4 regions of the Acidovorax sp. GW823-FHT02H02 genome follow, and region 3 is predicted to be linked to each of the others. Evidence: predicted binding sites of a transcription regulator. Region 3 holds the regulator's gene; each other region holds the start of a gene.
What was found. The regulator FNR, encoded in region 3, switches genes on or off when oxygen is low (the NO sensors DNR and NnrR bind a similar motif). The targets are predictions, from matches to a motif close to TTGATNNNNATCAA.

Region 1: the regulator FNR is predicted to act here: its motif matches at 3,504-3,517, upstream of AC1RDS_RS14600 (oxygen-binding di-iron domain-containing protein).
Region 2: the regulator FNR is predicted to act here: its motif matches at 2,642-2,655, upstream of AC1RDS_RS08425 (hemerythrin domain-containing protein).
Region 4: the regulator FNR is predicted to act here: its motif matches at 2,673-2,686, upstream of AC1RDS_RS04460 (universal stress protein).

The regions. Positions count from the first base shown of each region.
Region 1 is NZ_JBXAJH010000013.1:77,684-83,256, forward strand. Features, by position in the region: gene ccsB (c-type cytochrome biogenesis protein CcsB) at 1-712, shown strand, start outside; gene msrP (protein-methionine-sulfoxide reductase catalytic subunit MsrP) at 855-1,859, shown strand; gene msrQ (protein-methionine-sulfoxide reductase heme-binding subunit MsrQ) at 1,907-2,548, shown strand; gene AC1RDS_RS14600 (oxygen-binding di-iron domain-containing protein) at 2,620-3,447, opposite strand; gene lptM (LPS translocon maturation chaperone LptM) at 3,571-3,762, opposite strand; gene cyaY (iron donor protein CyaY) at 3,774-4,103, shown strand; gene AC1RDS_RS14615 (penicillin-binding protein 1A) at 4,223-5,573, opposite strand, start outside.
Region 2 is NZ_JBXAJH010000006.1:63,901-69,473, reverse strand. Features, by position in the region: gene AC1RDS_RS08445 (MlaD family protein) at 1-721, shown strand, start outside; gene AC1RDS_RS08440 (ABC-type transport auxiliary lipoprotein family protein) at 733-1,401, shown strand; gene AC1RDS_RS08435 (CsbD family protein) at 1,647-1,865, shown strand; gene AC1RDS_RS08430 (hypothetical protein) at 1,963-2,541, shown strand; gene AC1RDS_RS08425 (hemerythrin domain-containing protein) at 2,714-3,229, shown strand; gene AC1RDS_RS08420 (alpha/beta fold hydrolase) at 3,360-4,118, opposite strand; gene AC1RDS_RS08415 (M14 family zinc carboxypeptidase) at 4,121-5,134, opposite strand; gene AC1RDS_RS08410 (hypothetical protein) at 5,301-5,435, shown strand; gene AC1RDS_RS08405 (hypothetical protein) at 5,440-5,568, shown strand.
Region 3 is NZ_JBXAJH010000001.1:22,101-27,673, reverse strand. Features, by position in the region: gene ccoG (cytochrome c oxidase accessory protein CcoG) at 1-1,176, shown strand, start outside; gene AC1RDS_RS00130 (FixH family protein) at 1,251-1,523, shown strand; gene AC1RDS_RS00125 (hypothetical protein) at 1,581-1,874, shown strand; gene fnr (fumarate/nitrate reduction transcriptional regulator Fnr) at 1,897-2,619, opposite strand; gene hemN (oxygen-independent coproporphyrinogen III oxidase) at 2,810-4,186, shown strand; gene AC1RDS_RS00110 (sulfite exporter TauE/SafE family protein) at 4,218-4,946, shown strand; partial or broken gene AC1RDS_RS00105 (phosphohydrolase) at 5,194-5,349, shown strand; gene AC1RDS_RS00100 (sensor domain-containing protein) at 5,346-5,573, shown strand, end outside.
Region 4 is NZ_JBXAJH010000003.1:187,207-192,779, forward strand. Features, by position in the region: gene AC1RDS_RS04445 (long-chain fatty acid--CoA ligase) at 1-893, shown strand, start outside; gene AC1RDS_RS04450 (hypothetical protein) at 1,359-1,850, shown strand; gene AC1RDS_RS04455 (2OG-Fe dioxygenase family protein) at 1,880-2,641, shown strand; gene AC1RDS_RS04460 (universal stress protein) at 2,768-3,205, shown strand; gene AC1RDS_RS04465 (tripartite tricarboxylate transporter substrate binding protein) at 3,399-4,382, opposite strand; gene bktB (beta-ketothiolase BktB) at 4,423-5,573, opposite strand, start outside.

The DNA.
Region 1 (5,573 bases), on a different contig from region 3:
GCTGGGTGGCTTCGTGATGCTGGTGGTGAGTGCCGCCGTGGGTTTTCTGCTCTGGTACACCGTGATCCGCGAGGCGCACGAGATCCAGCCGCTGGTACCCGCTCTCAAGAGCTGGTGGATGAAACTGCATGTGCCCGCCAATTTCATCGGCTATGGCACCTTCGCGCTGTCGGCCATGGTGGCCTTTGCCTACCTCATCAAGCAGCAGGCCAGCGAAACCCGCTGGTACAAGCTGGCGCCGCTGTGGCTGCTGGGCGTGGTGCTGTGTTTCGAGCCCATCGTGTTCCGCCAGGGGGCCGTCGAGACCGGCGGCAGCTACTGGATGGTGTATTTCGGCATCTCCGCCCTCGTCGTGGCGGGTATTCTGCTGGGACGCAAGCGCATTGCGGCACGGCTGCCGTCGTTCGAAATCCTGGACGATGTGATGTACAAGTCCATTGCGGTGGGTTTCGCCTTTTTCACCATTGCCACCGTGCTGGGCGCCCTGTGGGCCGCAGAGGCCTGGGGTGGCTACTGGAGCTGGGACCCCAAGGAAACCTGGGCGCTGATCGTCTGGCTCAACTACGCCGCGTGGCTGCACATGCGCCTGATGAAAGGGCTGCGCGGCACCGTGTCGGCCTGGTGGGCGCTGGTCGGGCTGGTCGTGACCACCTTCGCGTTTCTGGGGGTGAACATGTTCCTGAGCGGCTTGCACAGCTACGGCACGCTCTGATGGCGTGATGGGGGCATCGGGCTTGCGGGGCAGGCCTGCAAGCATTGCGTCCTGGGTGTAACCTGGGCGATCCAGGGAACGAACTGGTGGTTGTTGTGCTCTACCGCTCAGCTGTTCCATCCAAGAATGACCGGAGCTTCCCATGCTGATCCCATCGCGCGATTCGGGTTTCAACCATCCGCATTCCTCCGAGATCACCCCGCGCCTGGTGTACCGGGATCGCCGCCAGATGCTCCAGCTCATGGCGGGCGGTGCTGCCGGGGCAGTCTTGGCATCCTGGGCAGGCCGCGAGGCCATGGCACAACCGGCCCAGGCGGCACGCCCTGGCAAGCTGGCGGCGCTGGCGGGCGCCAGGTCTGCCGTGGCGGGTGCTGTCTCGATGGAGAAGCTGACCGACTATAAGGACGCGAGCAGCTACAACAACTTCTACGAATTCGGCACCGACAAGGCCGACCCCGCCCGCAATGCCCATACCCTGAAGACCACGCCCTGGACCGTGGAGGTGGAAGGCCTGGTCAAGAAGCCCGGCAAGTACGGTATCGAAGACCTGCTCAAGCTCAGCGCGCAGGAAGAACGCATCTATCGCCTGCGTTGCGTGGAGGGCTGGTCCATGGTCATCCCCTGGGTGGGTTACTCGCTGGCCGAGCTGATCCGGCGCGTGGAGCCGCAGGGCAGCGCCAAGTATGTGGAGTTCGTGACGCTGGCCGACAAGGCCACGATGCCTTATGTGGGCTCGCGCGTGCTGGACTGGCCCTATGTGGAAGGTCTGCGCATGGACGAGGCCATGCACCCGCTCACCCTGCTGGCCTTCGGCATGTATGGGGAAGTGTTGCCTAACCAGAACGGTGCCCCGGTGCGCCTGGTGGTGCCGTGGAAATACGGGTTCAAGAGTGCCAAGAGCATCGTGAAGATCCGCTTTGTCGAGAAAGAGCCGGGAACCGCCTGGAACAAGGCGGCCCGGCAGGAATACGGGTTCTATTCCAACGTGAACCCCAACGTGGATCACCCGCGCTGGAGCCAGGCCACCGAGCGCCGCATCGGCGAAGACGGCTTGTTCGCCAAGAAACGCAAGACACTGATGTTCAACGGCTACGAGGCCCAGGTGGGACAGCTCTACGCCGGCATGGATCTCCAGAAGTTTTACTGATCCAGCGCCGTTGCGGCCCCCTGGCGAAGCATTCGGTCCGTCGTGCCATGAAAAAACTCCTGCTCCATCCAGTGGCAAAGCCGGTGCTGTTCGTGCTGTGCCTGCTGCCCCTGTCGTGGCTGGTTTACGCCGCAGCCACGGACCAGTTGGGTGCCAACCCCGCCGAGGCCCTGGTCCGCGCCACCGGCGACTGGACCTTGCGGGCCCTGTGCCTTGTGCTGGCCGTGACGCCGCTGCGCGTGGTGACCGCCAGCCCGCAACTGGCCCGTTTTCGGCGCATGCTGGGGCTGTTTGTGTATTTCTATGCGCTGCTGCACCTGTTGAGCTACAGCTGGTTCGACATGGGCTTTGACCTGGCGGAAATCACCCGCGACATTGCCAAACGCCCCTTTATCCTGGTGGGTTTCCTGGCGTTTTGCCTGCTGACATTGCTGGCGGCAACCTCGTTCAACCGGGCCGTTCGGGCACTGGGAGGGCGCCGCTGGCAGGCCCTGCACCGGGCGGTGCATGGGGGGGCAGGATTGGCGATCCTGCATTTTTTCTGGATGCGCGCCGGCAAGAACGATTTTGCGGAAGTCGCCCTCTATGGTGCCATCCTCGCGGTGCTGCTGGGCTGGCGCCTGTGGCGGCGCATGGCCGCCGGTGCATCGCGGCCGGCGGGGCAGGGCAAGGCTGCTTCGATACCTTGATCGCTATATTATTTATAGCTTCAATTGATTGTTGTGTAAGCGCTGGAGGCTTTTTTACCAAGTATTTATGCTTACGCGTTGACTGCCCGCAGCGCTGGCCGCAGTTGCCTGGTCACGGGGTCGATGTGGGCGGTGGGGATCTGGTAGGCGCGATCATCAAAGAGGTCGATGCCGCACATGAGGTTTTCGATCCAGTCCAGAAAATCGTTGATTGCCTTCTTGCCCGCGATGGGAGCGCCATGCTGGGGCACCAGCATGGCGATGTCCAGCTGGCGCGCCATGCGCACCCACAGCCGCAGGATCTTGTTGGACACCATGTAGCGGCGGTGAAAACCTTCCATGCGCGGGATGTGCGGTCCCAGATCTGTCACAGGAATGCGCGCCTCGGCTCCGGACGTCATCGACACCCCGAGGTCGCCGGTGAACAGGATGCGGCTGACCGGATCGTAGAAATGGAAGTTGCCCTCGGAGTGCATGAAGTGTGCGGGCAACAGCACCAGCTCATGGCGGCCCAAAGGCAGGTGGCCACCCCCGTCCGGCACGCCGATCACGCGGTTTTCGGTCTTGCCCACCTTCGTGAAATGTGGGGCAAACCGCTCCCATACGCGTGAAATCACCAGGGATGCCTGGGTGGTGCTCATCCAGCGGTCCAGCGAGGCAATGATGTCCGGATCGGCGTGTGACGCAATGATGTACGAGAGTTTGCTGGGGGGGAAATGCTTGGACATCCCCATGAACAGTTCATTGAAAGCCAGGTTGCCACCCGGGTCGATGATGGCGCCCGTGTCATCGTCAACGATCAGGAATTGGTTGGCCTGGACCGCTTGCCCATCTTCTTCGATGAGGTCGGTGAACATGATGCAGGCGTGATTCTTGTCGCGATAGAGTTCCAGGGCCATGTCGATACTGCGGTGCGATAAAGCGCCGACTGTACGATTAACCACGTTTTCAGTGCTTGATAAAAATCAAGCCTCTGTTTTTGACTTGCGTCATCCACTGGCCGGCCATCTCCGGCGGTGCAGTTACCGGGGCGCGGACGCGGGTGCTGCAGGTGCTGTCTCTAAAGGGGAGAGCGTTTCCGGCAACGTGGCCCGTTGTGTGGCCTCGGGTGCGGCGGGGAGATACAAGGGGCCGCGCTGCCCGCAGCCCAGCAATGCCGCCGCACTGGTGGCAAGGGCAAAGGTCCTGATTAGAATTTGGAAAACTTTCACCATGCGTAATTGTAATGACCGACCTTGAATTCCTGGACCAGGCCGAGAAACTGCTGCTTGCCGTGGAGCGCAGTTGCGATCGCATCAATGACGATGGCGATGCCGATGTGGACAGCCAGCGCACTGGCGGCATGGTGACCCTGACATTCTCCAACCGCAGCCAGATCATCATCAATCTGCAAAAACCACTGCATGAAGTGTGGATGGCGGCAAAATCGGGCGGATACCACTACCGGTTTGATGGGGTCGCCTGGCAAGACACCAAGGGTGCCGGTGAATTCTTTCAACAGCTGAGCCAGGACGCAGAGCGCCAGTCTGGTACCTCTTTGCGATTCCACACCTGACCCACGCGGCGCTTGAAAGGGTGCGAGCGTAGGCAGCCTTGCGTTGGCACAACCCAGTGCATGCATTGCGCCTGCGGCGCCCGCTTTGCAGGCACCGCAGGACCACCCCCTGCAACGAATCAGTTGCGAAACAGATCGAGGATGCGACCGCGTTCTTCGGGAGGGGGCGGTGCCTGGGGGGCCAGCGTCGATGGGGCGGAGGACTGGCTTTCCTGTCCCACTTTCGCAACGCCTGCGTTGCGCGCGAATTCTTCGTAGAACCACTCGCCGCCCACATTCACCACGCCGGGTGGCACAGTGGATTCCATGACTGGCACCCCCTTGAGGGCCTGTTCCATGAAGTTGATCCACACCGGCAAGCTCAGCCCGCCCCCGGTTTCGCGGCTGCCCAGGTTACGGGGTTTGTCGTAGCCAATCCAGGTCACTGCGGTCAGGGTGGGCTGATAGCCCGCGAACCAGGCGTCCACAGAGTCATTGGTGGTGCCGGTCTTGCCATGCAAGTCAGGCCGTTTCAGGGTGGCCTGCGCTTTGGCGGCAGTTCCTGAGCGCGCGACTTCCTGCAGCAGGTTGTCCATGATGAAGGCATTTCTTGCATCAATGGCGCGTGGCAGTTCGCTGGCAGCGGGAGCCGGGTTTTCGGAAATCACGCGACCTTTTTGGTCGGTCACGCGCGCGATCAGCCATGGGTTGACGCGGTAGCCACCATTGGCAAATACCGAATAGGCAGACGCCATCTGCAACGGAGTGACCGAGCCCGCACCCAATGCCATGGTCAGGTAGGCCGGGTGCTTCTCTGCCTCGAATCCGAACCGGGTCACCCAATCCTGTGCCGTCTTGGGGCCCACCGCCTGCAAGATGCGGATGGAAACCATGTTCTTGGATTTTGCGAGGCCCGTGCGCATGGTCATGGGTCCATCGTATTTGCCGTCGTAGTTCTTGGGCTCCCAGGGCTGGCCACCGGTGACGCCTGCATCAAAAAAGAGCGGGGCGTCATTGATGACGGTGGCCGGAGTAAAGCCCTTCTCCAGTGCCGCGGAGTAGATGAATGGCTTGAAGCTGGACCCTGGCTGGCGCCAGGCCTGCGCTGCGTGGTTGAACTTGTTCTTGTCAAAGTCAAACCCCCCCACCAGCGCCTTGATGGCGCCACTGCGCGGATCCAGCGCAACCAGGGCGCCTTCCACCTCGGGCAATTGGGTGATTTCCCAGGCGTTCTTGGGCGTCTTAACAACACGGATGACAGCACCACGCCGAATCCTGATGTTGGGGGGCGCTTTGTCGCTCAGACCGGACTGTGCGGGCTTGAGCCCATCGCCCGTGATCTCCAGTGTGTCGCCATTGGCGCGCGCTGCCACAATCTTGCGTGCAGTGGACTCCAGCACCACGGCAGACATGACATCGCCATTGTCCGGATGACCGGCCAGTGCTTCGTCAATCGCGTCCTCCACATCCTCCGGGGCCTTGGGGAGATCG
Region 2 (5,573 bases), on a different contig from region 3:
CCAGGCGCCCATCACCCCCAGTACCTTCGCCGTGCTGGGCTACCAGGGGGTCACCGGCCTGGCCCATGTGCAGCTCGATGATGAAGGGGTGGCGCAGCCGGTCGAGCCCCCCGGCCCGAGCGGCCTGCCCCGGTTGCCGCTGCGCAGCTCGCCCCTGTCGCGCCTGGCCGATCAGGGCCCCGCCATCCTGGGGCAGGTGGAGGAAGCCACGCACCGCATCAACCAGCTGCTGGGGGACGACAACCAGAAACGTTTCAGCACGGTGCTCGACAGCATGGGGCAGGCGGCCAGCAGCGTGGCGGCTCTGAGCCAGCGGCTGGACACCACTGTGAAAGAACGCCTGGACCCTACCCTGGCGGCCTTGCCGCCGCTGGCGGGCGACGCACGCCAGACCCTGCAGGCCTTGCAGCAGGCCGGCACCCAGGTGTCCACGCTGGCCGCCGACATCGGTCAGACCACCAAGCGCCTGAGCGCCGAGGGGGGCGCCCTGGACCAGCTCACCCAGGGCACCCGGGCCCTGGCGCGGGTGGCCGACCAGTTTGGCAACAGCACCCTGCCGCGCATCAACCGCGCTGCAGACGACACCTCGCGTGCGGCGCGCCAGTTGGGACGCACGGCCGGGGGAGTCAACGAAAACCCGCAGGTTTTCATTTACGGCCCCGGCCGAGCCGGCGCCGGCCCGGGCGAGCCCGGTTTCGAGGCGCCCGTGGTCCAACCCTGATGCAATTCGCCATGAAAACTACCAAAACCATAGCTGCTGGCGCTTGTAAAAAAAGCGCTGCAGCCGTATTTGCTGCTGCTTTTCTGGCGGGATGCTCGGCCTTGCCTTCACCGCCGTCACGCCCCGTGCACTACGACTTTGGCCCGGGCGCCATGGCACCCGTGCCCGCCGACCGGCGCGCGCCCCTGCCGCCCCTGGCGCTGGCCGATCTGGAGGCACCGGGCCTGGTCGAAGGCAGCACCGCCGTGCTGTACCGCCTGGCCTACGCCGACGCCCGGCAGCTGCGCCCCTACCGCCAGGCCCGCTGGAGCCAGCCGCCCGCGCAACTGGTGCAGCAGCGCCTGCGCGATCAGCTGGGCCAGCGCCGCGCCGTGCTCACGGCCGAGAGCGGTGCGGCCCAGGCGCGCTCCGCTGGGAAGCTGCCCACCGTGTTGCGGGTGGAGCTGGAGGAGTTCAGCCAGGTCTTCACCAGCGCCACCGAAAGCGCCGGTCTGGTGCGCCTGCGTGCCACGCTGGCAGAACCCGCTGCGACTGGTGAAACGCTGCTGGGTCAGCGCGTGTTCATCGTGCAGCGACCGGCCACCAGCGCGGATGCCGCCGGCGGCACGCGGGCCCTGGTAGAAGCCACCGACCAGCTGGCCCAGGAACTGGTGCAGTGGCTGGAGCAGCTGGGGCGCTGATCAGCCCCTGAACCGGGTGTGCCCCCGGGGAGAGGGCGGCGCTGTGTGGGGTGTGGCGCCGTCCGTGCAAAGCTGCAACCCGCGTCCTTGCCTGCCATGTCCGTAGGCCTGCGCTGACGCGTGTTTCGCGGCGTGGCCTACGCGGTGCGACGGGCATCGTTTCTACAGTGGACTCCATCGCATCACGCAGATGTTCCACGCATTCCGGGTGGATGGCAGAGGCGAAATTTCCGAGGAAGCGCACCATGAACGAAGACACCCTTCAAGGCAACTGGAAGCAGTTCAAAGGCCAGCTGGTCGAACAGTGGGGCAAGCTCACCGATGACGATTTCGATGTGATCGCAGGCCGTCGCGATCAGTTGCTGGGCAAGCTGCAGGAACGCCATGGCATCGCCCGCGATGTGGCGGAAAAGCAGCTCAAGGAATGGCAGGGACGCCATCCTGAATTCCGCTTCAGGGACTGACGCTTCTTGCGCACCAGCCCCCAAAACCGTTGAACCACTTTTGTCTGCGCACAGGTGCCGCGGCAACTGCGCAGCAGACTACCCTGAGGACCAAGCCATGAAAATCGCACGCACCCTGATTGCCACCATCACCGCCGGCCTGCTGGCCACGAGCGCCTTCGCAATGACCCAGCCGGAGTACAAGGCGGCGAAGGACACCATCTCGGCCGAATACAAGGCCAGCAAAGACAAGTGCAATGCCCTGACGGGCAATGCCAAGGACATTTGTGCCAAGGAAGCCAAGGGCCACGAAGACGTTGCCATGGCCGAACTGGATGCCAGGTACAAGCCCAGCGCCAAGGCGGAGTACAAGGCCCGCGTGGCCCGTGCCGACGCCGACTACGCCGTCGCCAAGGAAAAATGCGACGACCTCAGCGGCAACGCCAAGGACGTCTGCATGAAGGACGCCAAGGCCGCCCATGTGACCGCCAAGGAAAACGCCAAGGTGAGCGAAGCGCGGGCCCAGCCCGCCGACACACCCGCCGCCAAGGGTGCTGCCGTGGCCGAGGCGCGCAAGGACGCCGCCGCCGAGAAGAACGAGGCCAACTACAAGGCCGCCAAAGAGCGTTGCGACACCCTGCAGGGCGATGTGAAGTCCAAATGCGTGGACGAGGCCAAGCGCATGTACGGCCAATGAACGGCAGCAGGGAACATCCTGGCGGATGCCCCTGCTGGCGATGCCCACGAGCCCCGCCCTGCGCGGGGTTTTTGCATGCGGGCGGCCATGCGCCGCGCACATGACTTGCGTCAATACTCCGGTCAGCCTGCCCCCCTAAGCTGGCGCTTTTTTTGAACGCAAGGAAGCAAAGATGGCTGCACTGCAATGGTCGGAGGCGCTGGCGCTGGACCTGCCGCCCATGGATGACACCCACCGCGAGTTTGTCGATCTGCTGGCGGCGGTGGAAGCCGCCGACAACGCCACCCTGGTAGCCACGTGGCAGGCACTGGTGGAGCACACCGAGCAGCATTTTGGCCAGGAGGATGCCTGGATGGCTTCCACCGGCTTTGCCGCGGGCAACTGCCATGCCATGCAGCACAAGGTGGTGTTGCAGGTCATGCGCGACGGCGCCGCGCGTGCGGTGGACAAGGGCGAGCTGCATGTGGTGCGTGCCATGGCGGCCGAGCTGGCGCTGTGGTTTCCCCAGCATGCGCAGAGCATGGACGCCGCTCTCGCCCTGCATCTGCGCCGGGTGGGCTTTGATGCGACCACGGGGGTGGTGCATGCGCCCGATGCGCTGCCAGATGGTTTGCTCCATGGCTGCGGTGGCGCCAGCTGCTCGGACGAGGGCGCCGCGCCTACCGCTGTGGCCGCAGCCGTGGCCTGAACGGCGGTGGCTGGGTGCCTGGGCTGCGGCCGGGCACTTCTGATGTTTGCGCTGTTTTGATGGCTACTGGCGCTTTATGGAGGGGCGCTCTCTGTGCTTTTTGTCTCGATTCCCGTTCGACCTGCCCGGGTCATGGGGCCGTGGCCGCCCGCCATTGCTGCACCTGTTCTATCACCCACTGGGGCGCATCCAGCGGCAGATCGTGCCCCGCATCGGCATGCAGCGCCAGGGCGCAGTGCCAGCCATGGGCAATGGCTTGCGAGCAGCGGCTGTCCACCAGCTGGTCGTTCTGGCTGGCCAGCAGCAGGATGCGGGGGGTGGGCGCCAAGGCGGGCGCGCGGTAGCGGGCCGCCGCCACCAGCTGGCGCAGGGCGTTGGCGGCCGACACCGGGCGCAGGGTGCGGGCGGCCACCCAGTCACCGATGACGGCGCTGCGCGGATCGGGCGCGTTGCTCGTGAGCCGCCACACCGTGCGTTCGATGGCTGCGGCCGAGCGGGGAAGCAGCGCCAGTTCCAGCAACGCCGCATAGTTGCGGGGGCGCAGCCGGTGAAAAAAGGGGCTGAACGGGCGAAAGCTGGTGTTCACCAGCACGCAGCCGCTGATTTCTTGCGGTATCGTGCGGGCCCATTCGGTGGCCACCATGGCGCCCAGCGACATCGCAAACAGATGCAACGGCGGGTGCACCCCTTGCCTTGCCAGCTCGGCGCGGCAGGCCGCCACCATGCCCTGCACGGTGGCCGGGCTTTGCCGTGCATGGAACAGGCCGTTGCCCGGCAGGTCGATCGACACGACACGGGTCCCGGGCCATGCGCTCTGGAAATCGCCAGCAAAGCGGCCCCAGTGGGCGGTCTCGCGGGTCAGGCCGCGCAGCAGAACCCAGGTGTCCATGTTCAATACCACTCGGCCAGCGCGTTGACGCGGCGTTGCGCGTAATGTTCGGCGCCGGGCACCCACCGCTGGTGGCTGCAGGCTGCGCGCGACAGAAAATCGAGCAGCGCCAGATGCCGGCGCAGCACCCGCTGCTGGCGGTGGTCGATCAGCGGATTGAAGATGCCCAGGCGGGAGAACAGCTGGCGCGGGTTCTTCTTGATCCAGATCCACGAGCCCATCTCCAGCGTCAGCGGCAGGAAGATGCGCCCCGCTTGCTCGCAGGACTGCAGGTACAGGTAGTCCCACAGGTCACCATGGGCCAGGTACTGCGCGCTCTGGGGTTCGATGATGTACTGGTGGTTGCTGTGGGCCTGCAGGAAGATGTCCTTCAGTGCATGCAGTTCGTTCAGGTGCGCAATGGGCTTGCGGGTGTGGGCAAACGGAAACCACAGGCGGTCGCGCACCCCGAAGCCCGAATGGCAGTCCAGCGCAAGGCTGAAGGGGCGGGGCAGCAGCTCGGCGCCCACCACCTCGCACAAGGCCTGGCTTTCGACTTCCATGGGCGCGCCCGGGTGGCCCCGGTACCAGGGCAGGCCGGCGCTCAGCCGCTGTCCACCCATCAGAAAAGGCACGCGGTCCAGGGCCTGCACCGGCGCATTGCGCATCAGATCCACCCCGTTCGGGTTGGCGCGGGTGGCCGCCCACATGCCGCCGGGGTTGACGATGGGCATGAACACCAGGCGCACCTGTTCGAGCTGCTGGTGCAGCGTGGTGTCCCAGCGCAGTCGCATGGCGATGTTCTGCAGATAGGCCAGCACCACCTCGGCGCCGATGCGTTCCAGGCCATGCACTCCCCCAAAAAATCCCACGGCAGGGATGTGCGGGCTGGTGTTGCCAATGCCGATCGAATAGATGGGAAAGCGCTGGCCCGATGCCACGCTGACCTCGCGCACCACGCGCACCTGCAGGTCGGGGCCGCCCTGCTCGATGATCTTTTCCAGGGCCAGCAGTTCGGGCAGAACGTTTTCGGGCACGGTGGTGGAGGGCGGTGTGGCAGGGGGGAAGACGCCGCAGCATACCGCTCGCTTGGCCTGCCGTGTGAATCCAGGGGGTGGGTGTGGCAAATGTGCCGACGGACGCCAAACTGTCACACAGCGCAGGTAACTTGCAACAGCCAACCACCTCTTTCAAAGGCCTCGCATGCTGTGGAAACTGCTCGGATTGCAGAGACTCTTCGACGACCTGTTCGACGAACGCTGGCGTTGGCTGGATTTGCCGGGCAACGACTGCTTCTCTTATGAAGAATTCACCACCCCATCGCCCGCACAGGATTGACGCCTTGCGCTGGCTGATGCTGTGCGGCCTGGTGGGCTGCGGCATGGCGTGGGGCGTGGTGGAGCTTTTTGCCCTGCAGCGGGCGCGCTACCACGCCTGGCGCGATCGCCAGCAGACCGCGCTGCCGCACTAGGTGCG
Region 3 (5,573 bases):
CTGTACCCACAGGATTTCATCTATCTCACGGGCTTGCTGATTATTTCAGCGCTCTCGCTGTTTCTGTTCACTGCGGTTGCGGGTCGTCTGTGGTGTGGCTTTGCCTGTCCACAGACGGTCTATACCGAGATATTCATGTGGATAGAGCACAAGATCGAAGGTGATCGCAGTGCACGTCTGCGCTTGGATGCCGGTCCCTGGACCTTTGAGAAGATTCGCAAGAAATTCTTGAAGCAGACGGTCTGGGTTGCTGTTTCCCTCTGGACGGGTTTCACTTTTGTCGGGTATTTCGTGCCGATTCGGGAACTGGGTCCCGAGTTGTTGGCGTTTGCTGGCACCTGGCAGATTTTCTGGGTGTTTTTCTACAGCTTGGCCACTTATGGCAACGCCGGCTTCCTTCGGGAGCAGGTTTGCAAATACATGTGCCCCTATGCGCGTTTTCAGAGCGCGATGTTCGATCGGGATACCCTCATCGTGACCTATGACGAAACCCGCGGCGAGCCGCGCGGGCCCAGGGTCAAGACGGTGGACTACAAGGCCAAGGGTCTGGGCGAATGCATCGACTGCACCTTGTGTGTGCAGGTGTGTCCCGTGGGCATCGACATCCGCAAGGGTTTGCAATATGAATGCATTGGCTGTGGTCTTTGCGTGGATGCCTGCAATACCGTGATGGACAAGATGCATTACCCCAGAGGCTTGATACGGTATTCAACCCAGAATGGTGTCCAGCGTCGCTGGAGCCAGTCGCAAATCCTGCGACATGTCCTGCGCCCTCGCGTGCTCATTTACACCGCGGTTCTGGTGGCTTTGTGTGTGGGCATGCTGGCCAGCCTGACCACGCGCACACCCCTGAAGGTGGACATCGTGCGTGACCGGGCCGCCTTGTCCCGCATTGTTGCGGGGGGCAAGCTTGAAAATGTCTATCGACTGCAAATCATGAATGCCACAGAGGCTGCGCAGCGCTACCGCATTACTGCGAGCGGGCTGGATGGCTTGGAAGTGGCTTCGGAGCAGGAGGTGGACATTGGTGCTGCAGAATCCCGTTGGGTAGCGGTGCGGTTGCAGATCCCGTATGGATCTGCGGCCCCTGGTTCCCATGCGATTCATTTCGATATATCTGCACTGGAAAGCGGCGGCAAAGTGACAGAGAAATCCATATTCCTGGTGCCACGCTGAGTCAATTGAGTGAAGGTCGCGCTGTGCGCTGCAGGGCGTCTTGTGGTCTATATGCTGATACCTGAGGAGTTTCCATGCCAAACAGCCCCGTTATTACTCCCGGACCCCAGCCATGGTGGAAGTTTGGGCATGTCTGGCTGGTGATTGCCGGACCGGTCATTGTGGTGATTGCCGGCTTCATTACGTTGTGGCTTGCCGTGAGTCGGCCGGACCCCGTCGTCGAGGAGGACTATTACCGCAAAGGGATTGAGATCAACCAGACGCTGGCACAGCCAGAGAAAAGCTTGGCCCCCGCGCTCAAGGGCCGCAACCATGCGGCGACACCTGCCGTGGATCAGCCTCGCTGAACCAGAGTTCCAGCTGGTCGCATACACACGCCCTCCGCAACCCCGAGGAAACACACGATGTGGACACAACGCCTGATGTGGATTGCATGGCCCGCTTTTCTGGTGGCCGGGATCCTGGAAATGCTGGTTTTCGCCATGGTGGATCCACAGGATCTTCATTGGTTTGGTCAGCCATTGACTCTGTCCCGCCAGGGGGTCTATACCCTTGCGTTCTTTGCGTTCTGGATCATTACCATGGTTGCCAGCGCGTTGACAACGCTGCTCTCCATGTCACCCTTTGAACTCAACCGCTGCCCCGTGCCTCCGGATGCTCGACCGGGCGATTGCCACAAGGCATCGTCGTGCCCGTGACGGTTGCATGCCTGAACAGCGATCAGTGACAAGCCTGCTGGTTGTTGACAATGCGCTTGAGTGCATCGGTGTCCAGAATGCGGACATGGCGCTGTTTGACTTCCACCGTGCCATCTTCCACAAACTTCGAGAACGTGCGGCTGACTGTCTCCAGCTTGAGCCCCAGGTAACTGCCGATTTCTTCCCGTGTCATTCGCAATACCAGTTCGGACTGCGAGAACCCACGGGCATGCAGGCGTTGCACCAGGTTGAGCAGGAACGCAGCCAGGCGCTCTTCTGCACGCATGCTGCCCAGCAAAAGCATCACGCCGTGTTCACGAACGATTTCCCGGCTCATGATCTTGTGAACGTGGTGTTGCAGCGCCGTGACTTCGCGCGATAGTTCTTCGATGCGATCAAAGGGCATGACACACACTTCGGCATCTTCGAGGGCGACTGCGTCACAGGTGTGATGATCGTTGACGATGCCATCGAGTCCAATGATTTCACCCGCCATCTGAAAGCCTGTGACCTGGTCGCGCCCATCTTCGGTAGCGACGCAGGTCTTGAAAAACCCGGTGCGAATGGCATAGAGAGAGGTGAACGACTCCCCATTGCGAAAGAGCGTACCTCCTCGCTTGATTTTTCGCCGCACTGCCACGATATCGTCAATGCGTTGCAACTGCTGCTCGTTCAGGCCTACGGGCATGCACAGTTCTCGCAGGTTACAGTTGGAGCAGGCGACTTTGATGGTTTGCGGGTTCATGGGCACTGGGACCTGGACAGGTCTGGGTAATTGGCTTGTATCTGCTGGGACTCCATTGTCCCGCGGTGCACGCGTGGCGGCTGAATTGAATCAAATTGTCCCTCCTGTGCCCATTCGCCTTCTTGATTAAGGTCAAGGACGTGGATCAAAGGGTACGGCACAGTATCGATGCACGCAAGGATATTTTCCCATGACCGCTGTTACCCCAGAACTTCTGCGCCGTTTTGACATACCAGGACCGCGCTATACCTCCTACCCCACGGCTGACCGGTTTGTGGAGGCTTTTGGGCAAGAGGACTATGTGTTGGCGCTGTCACAGCGCCGGCTTGGCGCTACGGCACTGCCGCTGTCGCTGTATGTCCACATTCCGTTTTGCGAATCGTTGTGCTACTACTGTGCCTGCAACAAGATCATCACCAAGCACCATGACCGTGCCGACGTGTATTTGCGCTACCTCAGCCGCGAGATTGATCTGCACACGGCCCACTGCGGCACCGGACAGGTGGTCAGCCAGTTGCACCTCGGGGGTGGCACGCCGACCTTTCTTTCGGATGACGGACTGCGCCAGCTCATGGCAACGCTGCGGCGCAGTTTCACCTTTGCGCCGGGTGGTGAGTATTCCATCGAGGTGGATCCTCGCACGGTCACTTCGGATCGGCTGGCGGTGCTGGCGGAACTGGGCTTCAATCGATTGAGCTTCGGGGTGCAGGATTTTGATGCCGAGGTTCAGAAGGCAGTGCACCGCATTCAGCCCGCAGAGCAGGTGTTTGCGCTGGTGGAAGCGTCTCGTGCGCTGGGCTTTGAGTCGGTCAATGTGGATTTGATTTACGGGCTGCCGCGCCAGACCCCCGAGTCGTTTGATCGCACGCTGGCACAGGTGGCCCAATTGCGCCCCGACCGAATCGCTTTGTATGCCTACGCCCATTTGCCTGATCGTTTCAAGCCGCAGCGGCGCATCATCTCGACAGAACTGCCTGCCGCATCCGCCAAGGTGACCATGCTTTCGCGTTCGCTGGACGCCTTCATTGATGCAGGTTACGTCTATGTAGGCATGGACCACTTTGCCTTGCCTACGGATGCGTTGGCTGTTGCCAAGCGGCAGGGGCGCCTGCACCGCAATTTTCAGGGCTACAGCACCCAGCCCGACTGCGATCTCATCGGCCTGGGCGTATCCGCGATCGGCCGGGTGGGCGCGACCTACAGCCAGAACGCCAAATCGCTGGAGGAGTACTACGACCATCTGGATCAGGGGCGGTTGCCCGTGGTGCGAGGGTTGGCGCTGAATCGCGATGACCTGGTGCGCAGGGCCGTCATCATGGCGCTGATGTGCCAGGGCGAGGTCTTGTTTGAGCCCATGGATCAAGCTTGGCTCATTGATTTTCGGAAGTATTTCGCGCCGGAACTGGAGCAGTTGGAGTCCATGGCCGAGCAGGGGCTCGTTGCATTGAGTGCCGAGGGCGTCAAGGTAACGCCCATGGGCTGGTTCTTTGTGCGCGGCATCGCCATGGTGTTTGACCGCTATTTGCAGGCTGACCGCAATCGGGCCCGGTTTTCGCGCATCATCTGATACCCATCATTCGAGCTGTGCCCCGGTCTTCATGCTTGCACCCCTTGCCGTAACGGCTTTGCTCATGGGGCTCGCTGGCGGGCCCCATTGCTTGGCCATGTGCTCCGCGCCTTGCAGTGCGATCATCGGCCAGGAGGCGGCGTGCTCGCAAGCGGGCAGCCCCGTCTCTCAGCCGGTTCAGTGGTTTCCCAAAGGTGGAACCTCTCGCCGGCTGTTCGCATTTCACTTCGGGCGCCTGGCGGGCTATGCCGGGGCGGGCGCCCTGGCCGCGCTGGCCATGGACAGCCTGGCATGGGTGACCCAGCAAACCATGGCCTTGAGTCCGGTATGGACCCTGATGCACGTGGCGGTCATGGCCTGGGGTTTGATGATGATGGTGCAGGCGCGACAGCCTGCTTGGGTAGAGCAGGCCGGGCGCACGGCCTGGCGCCGCGTGCAACCCCTTGTCCGCGCGCCGGGTGGGCTGCTGGTGGCGGGCGGGCTTTGGGCTCTCATGCCATGCGGATTGCTTTATTCGGCCCTGCTGGTGGCTGCGCTCAGCGGTAGCATGTTGCAGGGCGCTGTGACCATGGTGTTTTTTGGAGTGGGGAGTGGACTGTGGCTGGTGGCCGGACCCTGGCTGTGGGGGCGGCTGCGTTCACGCATCAACGCGGTGCGAGCCAGTTGGGGAACCCGGCTGGCGGGTGCGCTGCTGGTCGGGGTGGCGGGGTGGGCATTGTGGATGGATCTGGTTTACAAACCCTCTCTGTGGTGCAGATAACTTCAGCGGGAAGTGCCTTGGGTCACTCGGGCGGGTGGCGTCACGCCAGAATTTCATCGTTGGGATTGCGGGGCGCAATGGTCTGGACGGCGGCGATAATCCTTGTCACCAAGGGTGGTGCGCATGTCGCCATGTTTCTCCATGCATGCCGTGAAACTCCGTGAATTCTTCCCTCCTTATTGATACCGGTCAGCTTCGCATCGGCATGTATGTCCAGCCCGGCGTGGGCTGGATGCATCACGCATTCAACGACCGTTACGGCATCGTCGTGTCCGTCAATTCGACCAGACCGCTGAGGCCCGAGGTGTCGCGCGATGCGCTCGACTATCTGTCTCCGCGCCAGCGGATCTGCTATTTCTTTGAGCGCGCTGTAGATCCTGGTCCTGACGAGGTGCACGCATGAACCCGCTACCACCGCAGTCTTGGCTGGATGGCCTGCAGGAAGCGGTGTGGCTCGTGGATGGCGGCAGCTTGAGCATCGTCCAATCGAACAAGGCGGCAGAGCGACTGGTGGGCATGTCCGGGGAGGACATGGTCGGCAAGGCGGTGACAAGCCTGGCGGCAACACCCCAGGACTGTGCATTCTGGTCCGAGCCATTGGCCACTCTTGCGAAAGGCATTCACTCC
Region 4 (5,573 bases), on a different contig from region 3:
CGGCCATCTACTGCGGCGCCACCCTGGTCGTCATGCCCCGGTGGGACCGCGACCTGGCGGGGCGCCTCATATCGCGCTACCAGGTCACCACCTGGACCAATATTCCCACCATGGTCATCGACCTGCTGGGCAGCCCGAATTTTGCGAGCTACGACCTCTCCAGCCTGGCTTACATCGGCGGTGGCGGCGCTGCCATGCCGCAGGCCGTGGCGCAGCGCCTGCTGGAGCAATACGGCCTGCGCTATGCCGAAGGCTATGGCCTGACCGAGACGGCGGCGCCGTCGCATTCCAACCCGCCTGACCACCCCAAGCAGCAGTGCCTGGGCATTCCGTTCATGGGTACCGATGCGCGCGTGATCGATCCCGAAACCCTGCAGGAAATGCCCGTGGGCGAGCAGGGCGAGATCATCATTCATGGCCCCGAGGTGTTCCAGGGCTACTGGAAGCGGCCCGACGCCACGGCGGCGGCCTTCATCGAGTTCGACGGCAAGCGCTTCTTCCGCTCGGGCGACCTGGGCCGCATGGACGAGGAAGGCTACTTCTTCCTGACCGACCGCCTCAAGCGCATGATCAATGCGAGCGGCTTCAAGGTCTGGCCGGCCGAGGTCGAGGCGCTGATGTTCCGCCACCCCGCGATCCAGGAGGCCTGCATCATTGCCGCCAAGGACAGCTACCGGGGCGAGACGGTTAAGGCCGTCGTGGTGCTGCGCGCAAGCCACCAGGATACGACCGAGCAGCAGATCATCGACTGGTGCCGCGAGAACATGGCGGTGTACAAGGTGCCGCGCATCGTGCAGTTTGTAACGGCGCTGCCCAAGAGCGGCAGCGGCAAGGTGATGTGGCGGTTGCTGCAGGAAAAAGAACCGGCAGACGCTACCGCTTCAGGAGGCTGATTGCCCGGCGCCCGCCGGTGCAAACCCGAAAGGGCGCCGGCCTAAAACCCATGGCATGGACCACCTCGCGGTGGGCATCGCAATGTGATTGCCGGTTTCCGGGAGCGACAGGTCTTACACACGCACGCTGAATGTGCCAGTGGGGGTGGCAAGCAGGGCCGGGGCATCCAAATTGGCACGGACGAAGTGGTGGCGTTCGCAGGGCAACGCGGTCTCCTGGGCCGGGCGGGGGATGGCTCCATGCCACTGCACGCAGCTGCAGGGGGCACTGCTGCAGATGTGTGGTTTGTCAGACGCTCTCAAATGCATAGCAAAAAGCGCTTTGAAGTAGGGCGCTGAAGCCGATATTCATGGCGCTCATTGGGTGGCAATTGACTATTTGCTTACATTTTTTGCGCGGCCTTTGCCAGAAAACACCGCCGATCTTGTTACAAAGGGGCCATTCCGATTCACAGAGACTCAACCATGAACCTCACCTTTCGCCACCTGATTTCCGGGGCCGCCACGGCGGTGCTGCTGGTTGCAGCCACCGGCGCCCATGCCCAGGCCTATGTCAATGCCACCGTGGGAGGGCAGGTGGTCCCCGGCGTGTATGGACGCATCGACATTGGCAATGCGCCGCCGCCACCGCTGATCTACGCCGAGCCCGTGATTATCCAACGGCCGGCGGTGATGGTGCCGCGCTCGCCGATCTACATGCATGTGCCGCCCGGCCATGCCAAGAACTGGGCCAAGCACTGCGCCCGCTACAACGCCTGCGGCCAGCCGGTGTACTTCGTGAAAGAGCCTGTGCGCGGCCAGTACTACGGCGGCCAGCCTGGCAACTACGGTCGGGATGACCGCCACTGGAATGATGATCGCCGGGGCGGCGGCAAGCACGACCGCGGCGACCGCCGGGACGGGCGTGGCGATGGCCGTGGTGAAGGCCGTGGCAAAGGCCACGGAAACCGCGACTGAGCGGCCAGCGTTGCCTTAAGCTCGGCTGCATGGCCGAAGTCACTTTTTCTCCTCCTTTCACCGGTCCCGAGGGCGTGGCCGACCAGCTGCGCAAGACCGGCTACGCTGTGCTGTCGCCACCCGATGTGGCTGCGTGGTCCGGTTGCCGCCTCGCTGATCTGCAGGCCCTTGCGCCTGACTGGGCCGCGTTGCCCCCCGATGATTTTCTGAAGGACGGTGGCCGCTACCGTCGCCGTCGCCATGCCTGTTTTGAAGTGGTGCACGGCGAGGTGGTGCAGGTGGCGCACCGGGCGCACTGGCAGCCGCTCGAATACAACGCACTGCATGGCGGCATGGAGCGCTGGTTTGCCCCGATGGCGGCCGAGACGGTGGCGCGGCCTGTGTGGAGGCAGCTGCTGGCGGCGCTGGCCGCGCTGTCCGACACGGTGTTTGCCGCGCCCGACGTGCCCGCGCGCTGGTTTGTCGAGGCGCACCAGTTTCGTATCGACACCACCGATGGCATTGGCCGCCCCACGCCCGAAGGCGCGCACCGCGATGGTGTGGACCTGGTGGCGGTGTTTCTGGTGGCCCGCGAGGGCGTGAAGGGCGGTGAAACGCGGGTGTTCGAGGCGGCGGGCCCGGCGGGCCAGCGCTTTACCCTGAGCGCGCCCTGGTCGCTGATGCTGCTGGACGATGCCCGCATGATCCACGAGACCACGCCTATCCAGCCCCTGGTGCCCGGTGGTTACCGCGACACGCTGGTGGTAACCTGCCGGCGCGGAAGCTTTCAGGGGGCGGATGCGGTGGCCTAGGGTGCAGGCCGGGTTGCCGCGGCACCATGATTTGATGCGAATCAAGATGCAGGCCAGAATGGACCGCCACACTGACTCCCTATTTCCAGGCCTTTGCCTGGCCCCATCAACTTGAGGAGAAGCACCATGTTCAAGCACATTCTGGTTCCTGTGGACGGCTCCAAGACCTCCATGCTCGCGGTGTCCAAGGCGGCAGCCTTGGCCAAGACGTTTGGCAGTGCCGTCACGGCGCTGTATGTGATCGATCCCTACCCGTTCACGGGCGTGGGGGCAGATTTTGCCTATGGCCAGGCGCAATACCTGAGTGCCGCGACGGCCGAGGCCAGCAGTGCACTCGACGCCACCAAGCAGGCCATGGCCGATGCGGGCGTGCAGGTCACTGCCGTGGTGGGCGAGGGCCATGCGGTGCATGACGCCATCGTGCGGGCCGTCGAAAGCACGGGCGCCGACCTCATCGTGATGGGCTCGCACGGCCGCCGTGGCCTGGAAAAACTGGTGCTGGGCAGCGTCACGCAGCGCGTGCTGGGCGTGGTGCATGTTCCGGTGCTGGTGGTGCGCGACTGAGCGTTACTGCTCCATGAAAAACGGCTCCTTGCGGAGCCGTTTTCCGTTTTGATTCTCGATCAGCCTGCGCATCACCCGCAGCCTGCTGATCGTGGAATGGGCACGCCCCAGACCAGTGCACCCGTGGAACTGGCTTCGCCAGGCCACCGGGTGCGTCCCCCTTCAGGGGGAAGGTGCGAAGCACCTCAGGGGGTCACTCAATTTTTGCACCCGAGGCCTCCACGATGCCCTTCCACTTGGCGTAGTCGATCTTGAGCAGGGTGCCGAACTGTGCTGCCGACATGGCTTCGGGTTCTGCGCCCTGGGCCTGGATGGCGGCCTTCATGTCGGCAGTGGCCAACAGCTTGTTGATTTCGGCGTTGAGGGTGCTCACCACGGCGGCAGGCGTGCCGGCCGGGGCGAGCACGCCATACCAGGTGCTCACGTCAAAGTCCTTGAAGCCCGATTCGGCCACGGTGGGCACCTCGGGCAGCGACGAGCTGCGCTTGGCCGAGGTCACGGCCAGGGGGCGCAGCTTGCCCGACTTGATCTGGCCCATGGCCGAGGGCACCGAAGACACCAGCAGGTCCACATTGCCCGCCAGGGCATCCATCAGCGCAGGGTTGGAGCCCTTGTAGGGAATGTGGCTGAGCTTGATGCCTGCGGCTTTCTCGAACAGGTCGCCGGCCAGGTGGATGGAGGTGCCGTTGCCGGGCGAACCATAGGTGATGGTGCCGGGCGCGGCCTTGGCGGCGGCCACCACGTCGGCCAGGGTCTTGTACTTGCTGTTGACGCTGGTGGCGATGATCACGGGGGTCCAGGCCACATGGGCCACGGCGGTCAGGTCCTTGGTGGGGTCCCAGGGGAGGTTCTTGTAGAGCCAGGGGCCGATCACCAGGTTGTCTTTCTGGCCCATCACGATGTCGTAGCCCGTGGGCGCAGCCTTCACGGCCTCGCCGATGCCGATGGTGCCGCCGGCGCCGGCCTTGTTGTCGGCCACCACGGTCCATTTGGCGCTTTCGGTGAGCCGGGTGGCTACCAGGCGCGACAGGATGTCGGTGCCGCCTCCGGGCGGGAAGGGCACGATCAGGCGGATGGGCTTGGTGGGGTAGCTGGCTGCCGGTGCGGGGGCCTGGGCATACGCCGATGTGCCCACGGCCAAGGCCAGGGCGGTGAAGGTAATCAGTTTGCGCATCATTCTTGAAGGTATTGAAGGATTCAGAAAACAGTGCGTGCCATTACACGCGCTCAAAAATGGCGGCAATGCCCTGGCCGCCGCCAATGCACATTGTGACCAGCGCGTAGCGGCCCTGGATGCGTTGCAGCTCATGCAGGGCCTTCACGGTGATCAGCGCGCCGGTGGCACCAATCGGGTGGCCCAGCGAAATGCCCGAGCCATTGGGGTTGACCTTGGCCGGGTCCAGGCCCAGGTCGCGCGTGACGGCGCAGGCCTGGGCGGCAAAGGCTTCGTTGGCCTCGATCACATCGAGGTCGTTCACCGTGAGGCCGGCCTTCTTGAGCGCCAGCTGCGTGGCGGGCACGGGGCCAATGCCCATGTACTTGGGGTCCACGCCCGCATGGGCGTAGGCCACCAGGCGGGCCAGCGGCTTGGCGCCACGGGCCTTGGCGGCCCCGGCTTCCATCAGCACCACGGCGGCGGCGGCGTCGTTGATGCCCGAGGCGTTGCCAGCGGTCACCGTGCCGTTTTCCTTGGCGAAAACGGGCTTGAGCTTGGCCATGTCTGCCATCGTGGCACCGGGGCGGAAGTGCTCGTCGGTGGCGTACTGCACATCGCCCTTCTTGGCTCTAAGGGTGACGGGCACGATCTGGTCCTTGAACACGCCGTTTTGCGTGGCGCGCTCGGCACGGTTGTGGCTTTCCACGGCCAGGCGGTCCTGGTCTTCGCGGCTGATGCCCCATTTGGCAGCGATGTTCTCGGCCGTCACACCCATGTGGATGTTGTGGAAGGGGTCGTGCAGGGCGCCGATCATCATGTCGATCATCTTGGTGTCGCCCATGCGCGCGCCAAAGCGCGTGGCCAGGCTGGCATAGGGTGCGCGGCTCATGTTCTCGGCGCCAGCGCCGATGGCCACGTCGGCATCGCCCAGCAGGATGGACTGGCTGGCGCTGACGATGGCCTGCAGGCCCGAGCCGCACAGGCGGTTGACGTTGTAGGCGGGCGTGCCCTCGCCACAGCCGCCGTTGATGGCGGACACGCGCGACAGGTACATGTCCTTGGGCTCGGTGTTGACCACATGGCCGAACACCACATGGCCCACGTCCTTGCCCTCCACGTTCGCACGGGCGAGCGATTCACGCACGACGAGCGCGCCCAGTTCGGTGGGCGGCACATCTTTCAGGCTACCGCCAAAGGTGCCAATGGCGGTGC